2 regions of the Luteipulveratus mongoliensis genome follow, and region 1 is predicted to be linked to the other one. Evidence: riboswitches for the same ligand, from Rfam matches in the RefSeq annotation. Region 1 holds a riboswitch; the other holds the start of a gene.
The links. A riboswitch is a leader RNA that binds a small molecule or an ion and turns the genes downstream of it on or off. The one in region 1 is predicted to bind S-adenosylmethionine.
Positions count from the first base shown of each region.

Region 2: another riboswitch for S-adenosylmethionine. It lies ahead of VV02_RS18120 (aminotransferase class V-fold PLP-dependent enzyme); the one in region 1 lies ahead of VV02_RS27475 (putative leader peptide).

Region 1 covers NZ_CP011112.1:4,234,243-4,236,626, reverse strand. The annotation lists gene VV02_RS20040 (ABC transporter substrate-binding protein) at 1-81, opposite strand, end outside; gene ssuE (NADPH-dependent FMN reductase) at 219-782, opposite strand; gene VV02_RS27475 (putative leader peptide) at 942-1,031, opposite strand; SAM riboswitch class IV at 1,065-1,180, opposite strand; gene VV02_RS20030 (phosphotransferase) at 1,285-2,384, opposite strand, start outside.
Region 2 covers NZ_CP011112.1:3,821,091-3,823,474, reverse strand. The annotation lists gene VV02_RS18125 (endonuclease/exonuclease/phosphatase family protein) at 1-37, shown strand, start outside; gene VV02_RS18120 (aminotransferase class V-fold PLP-dependent enzyme) at 42-1,439, opposite strand; SAM riboswitch class IV at 1,454-1,569, opposite strand; gene VV02_RS18115 (DNA translocase FtsK) at 1,707-2,384, shown strand, end outside.

The sequences.
Region 1 (2,384 bases):
CTTGGCTCCTGGCTCCGCGGCGTTCCCGGCACCGATGGCGCAGCCGGTCACGGAGAGGGCGAGCACAGCGGAAATGGGCATGGCGAGATGGCGAGAGGTCAACATGTGGATTCCTTTGGTGGTCAGACGAGCTCGTGACCTGAGTCTTTGGACGAGACTCCTCATCCGGCCGGGCTCGCAGGCTCCCCCGGTCCGGCATCGTCGTCCCGATGATGCGGTCAGGCGACGGCGACCCGGCGCGGTGCCGGGGAGAGACGCTCGATCGCGTCGGCGAAGGCATCGGTGACCTCGCGCAGCGGTGTGGAGGCGGCGTCGTCCAGCTCGACGGCCCCGTTGTCGCCCAGGACGATGTGTGCGGACAGCACGAACCATCCGGGCGTGATGTGGGTGGCGCCCAGGCTGGAGAGCACGGGACGCAGCGCGTAGTCGACGACCAGCACGTGGGCCGGGGTGCCACCGGTGGCCAGCGGCAGCACCGCCTTGCCACGCAGTGCGTACTGCGGCAGCAGGTCCAGGAACGTCTTCAGCAGGCCGCCGAAGGACGCCTTGTAGACCGGCGTCGTGACGATGACGGCGTCGGCGGAGGCAAACACCTCGATGGCGGCGTTGATGTCGACGTCGTCGGCCTGTCCAAGCAGCAGCGGCCGAGCGGGCAGGTCGCGCAGCACGATGCGCTCGACCTGGTGCCCTGCGAGCTCGAGGCGGCGCTCGACGTCGCCGAGGACCGCGTCCGTGCGTGAGGTGGCGGATGGGCTGCTGGAGATCGCGGCGATCAGGGCCATGGTTCCTCCGATGATGGCGGGTCGCCGAATACCGTTGCGCAGCAAGGCATCTCAGCGGGTTAACGAGGAGCAGCCGCGTCGATGCGGCTGGAGACGACCGATGTGGTCGCGCGACGAAGGACGACGTACGGCGCTGGGAGCGCGCCGGTCATGCCGAGGTCAGTCGCGACAGAGCGCGCTGGAGACTCGCTGGAGGTCGATGTGGCGGCGGGAGCACAGTCGCCTGGCTGGGGGCCTGATCTCTCTCACTCGGATCACCCATCTCGTGATGAGGCTTGAGGAGCCTCGCGCTTGCGACGGACCGGCGCTGGTCGTCACCAGGTCATCACCCGGAGCACCCCGCCGCGAGGGAGGGTTGCCGTCCAGCGAGCCGGGGCTTGGCGCTGAATCTCGTGACCTGTCAGGAACGTAGCCGCGCAATCATAAGACGCGCAAGGGGAATGCAAAACGTTCCGTTATGCGGACCGAGGTCTCGCGAGGTGAGATCGGCGCGGGCTGCCGCTCAACCGGCGTGCAGGTCCGGGTCCGGCGTCTTCCTACGGATCGGCTGGGTCTCGTCCGTATCTCGGCTCGCGGGTGGCTCGTCCTCAGTCGCCGCGTCCTCAGTCGCCGCGTCCTCAGTTCCTGCGTCCTCAGTTCCTGCGTCCTCAAGCTCGACGTCGGTGCCCGCGTCCTCGATGCCTTCGTCGTCGTACGCGTCCTCGTCGTCGCCCTCGACCTGCGGGATCTCCAGGGTCTCGTCCTCGTCGTTGGACTCGCGGACCTCGACGACCTCGATATCTGCCGGGTCGACCTCTGGCGGAGGTGGCGTCTCGACGACAGGCGCCCCGCCGGCCGTACGCCGCCGCACGGGAGGCGGGAGCAGAGACTCGTCGTCGTGCCGCTCCTCGTCCAGCCGACGCAGAGCGGCGGCACGACGATCGACGAGCAGGTCGTCGTCGGAGTTGGCGGCCTCCATCAGGCCGGAGACGCGGCGCAGCTCCGAAGCCAGCCGGATCCGGCGCTCGAGGTGGGTGTCGGGCCGCTCGCGACGCGACTGGGCGTACGCCTCCACGACGGTGTCCACCGCCTCAGGGCTGGCCATGAGCGACAGCACCGCGAAGTCCGAGGCCGGGTCGCTGACTGCTGCGGTGTCCCAGCTGTCGACGGCGACCACGTCGCCGTCCTCGACGAGCACGTCACCGTCATGCAGCGCACCGTGGGTCGGTGTCGTGGCGAAGCGCCACAGGCTGACTTCTTCGAGCGCTCTCTCCCAGCGGCCGAGCAGGCGAGGTGGGACGTGGCCGGTCGAGGCGGCGCGGTCCAGCTCGGACAGGCGACGGCTGCGATAGGCATCGGCGTCGTACGACGGCAGCCCGGCCTCGTCGTACACGCGGGGATCGATGTCGTGCAGCTCGGCGAGGGCACGGCCCAGGGAGCGGGCCTCCTCGGAACGAGGCACGAGGTCTCGCCAGCCCAGCGGCTGGCCGGGGAGCTGACGGTAGACCGCGACGCTGCTGCCGTTCTTGGCGGTCGTGGTGCCCGCGAGATGGGGCACCTGGAAGCTCAGGCGCTTGCCGAGCAGGTGCGCGAGCCGCTCCGCCTGGTCCAGCGCGGCTCCGG
Region 2 (2,384 bases), 410 kb from region 1:
GGCGATCTGGGCGCGCCTGCGGATCGGTGTCGGGTGAGGTCTCACCAGGGGCGCGGCTCGGTCAGGTCGCGCGGGTCGTCCTGCGCGACCCAGCCCTCGCTGGTGTTCTCGTAAGCGAGCGCGGGACCCTGCTCGACCAGCCGGCGTACGCCGCTCACCAGCCGCTGGACGTGCTCACGGGTGGTGGCGAGGCCGATGCTCGCGCGTACGGCCGTGCCGTCTCCGTCGAACAACGTCTCGCACAGCAGGTGGGCACAGAACCGGCCGTCACGGACCGCCAGCCCGTGCTCGTCGGCCAGCACCTGTGACACCAACGACGGTGCGTAGCCGTCGACCGTGAAGGTCGCGACACCGACGCTGTCAGGAGACACCCCGAGCACGTGGTGCACGTGGACGCCGGGTGTGGCGGCCAGCCCGGCCCGCAGCAGGCCCAGCAGCTCGGCCTCGTGCGCCTCGACAGCATCCCGGTTCGCCGCGATGGTGGCGCAGGCCGTCGCCAGAGCAATGGCGCCGACCGCGTTGGGAGTGCCGCCCTCGTGCCGCGCCGGACCCTGCTGCCAGCGGATGTGCCGGTGGGAGACCGTGTGTGTCGCGCCGCCCGCGGGCAGGTAGGGCGCAGCCTGATCGAGCCAGTCGCGACGGCCGACCAGAGCGCCGGCGCCGTAGGGGGCGTAGATCTTGTGCCCGGAGAAGGCGACCCAGTCGACGCCCAGGGCGGCGATGTCGACGACGCGGTGCGGTGCCAGCTGAGCGGCGTCGAGGACCGTGCGCGCGCCGTGCCGACGCGCCACCTCGGCGAGCTCGGCGACCGGCCAGATGTCACCGGTCACGTTGCAGGCACCGGTCAGCACGACAAGCCGAGGTCCTGTGTCGCCGAGCCGCTCCAGCGCCTGGTCGAGCAACGAGACTGCGTCATGAGCGCTCGCGGGCACCGGCAGCCGGGTCGTGCGCCGCGACGGCCAAGGGAGCAGCGCGGCATGGTGCGCGGACTCGAAGACCAGGACGGACGTACGCCGGGGGAGGGCGTGCGCGAGCAGCCGCAGGGAGTCGGTCGTGTTGCGGGTGAAGACGACCTCGTCATCGGGACGCGCCCCGACGAAGCTGCCGACCTCATCACGGGCCTGCTCGAACCACGACGTGGTGAGGCGACTGGTGTAGCCGGCCCCGCGGTGGACCGAGCCGTAGCGGCGCTGGACCTTGTCGACGGCTTCGGACACGGCGGTCAGCGCCGGCGTGGTCGCCGCGTGATCGAGGTTGCCGAAGTCGACCACCGTGCGGTGGACCGTCGGGACGCCGAGCTCGAGCCCGACGGTCGTGGGGACGCCGTTGGTCGCCCGCGCTGTCGTACGCCGGGAGACGGCCTGGCGCACCAGGCTCAGGCGTCGGGGCACGGGCTGGGCAACAGAGGGCTCGTTCGGGGGAAGGGGTGCCGTCGACACGGAAGCTCCTTGGAGACTCGCGCTTGCCCACGGGCGGCTGCCGGGTGGGCCGGGTCGTCACCCGGAGCACCCCACCGCGGCGGAGGGTTGCCGCTCAGCAAGCCGGGGCTTGACGCTGAGACTCTTGACCTGTTCGACAACATAACGACGGCCGGCCAGAACGGTCCACTCGTCGGACAACCGGTCTTGGCATATGAGAACGCTGAATACCGCTCCATTCCGCGTGTGACGTAGGGGGCTGGTGGGGTTCACCACTACTCTGTCAACGTGGCTACCCGTCAGTCCGCGTCGAAGACCGCCTCGTCCTCGAGCCGGTCCAAGTCGGCACGCCCCAAGGCCGCGGGCCGCCGTAAGTCGACCCGTCCGCCCGCCAAGAAGGCCGCACCTACGCCAACTCGCGGCGGCAGAGGTGCCAAGGATGGTGGACTGCCCTCACCGCTGCGCGTACTGCGTGGCACGTGGATGGGGGTCTCACACGTGGCTGGTGGAGCCGCACGACGCGTCGGGAGCTCGGCGCGAGACCTGGAGCCGGAGCACCGTCGCGACGGCATCGGCTTCCTCCTGATCGCCGTGGCGATCGTGGTGGCGGCCCGCGAGTGGTGGGGCCTGTCCGGCAAGTTCGGCGAGATCGTGCACTCCGTGGTGGCCGGCACCTTCGGCGTCGTGGGCTTCGCGCTGCCGCTGGTCCTGCTGCTGCTCGGGGTCCACATGCTGCGCTCGCCGCGCGGCCACCAGCCGACCAACCGGGTCATCATTGGCCTGGTCATGCTCGGGTTCTCCGCCAGCGGGCTGGCCCACATCCAGAAGGGCCTGCCCAGCCCGGACGCCGGCACCAAGGTCATGAACGAGGCCGGCGGCATGATCGGCTTCCTCGCCTCGAGCCCGCTCGTGGCCGGGGTCCGGACCTGGGGTGCTGTCCCGATCCTGTTCATTCTCGGCCTGTTC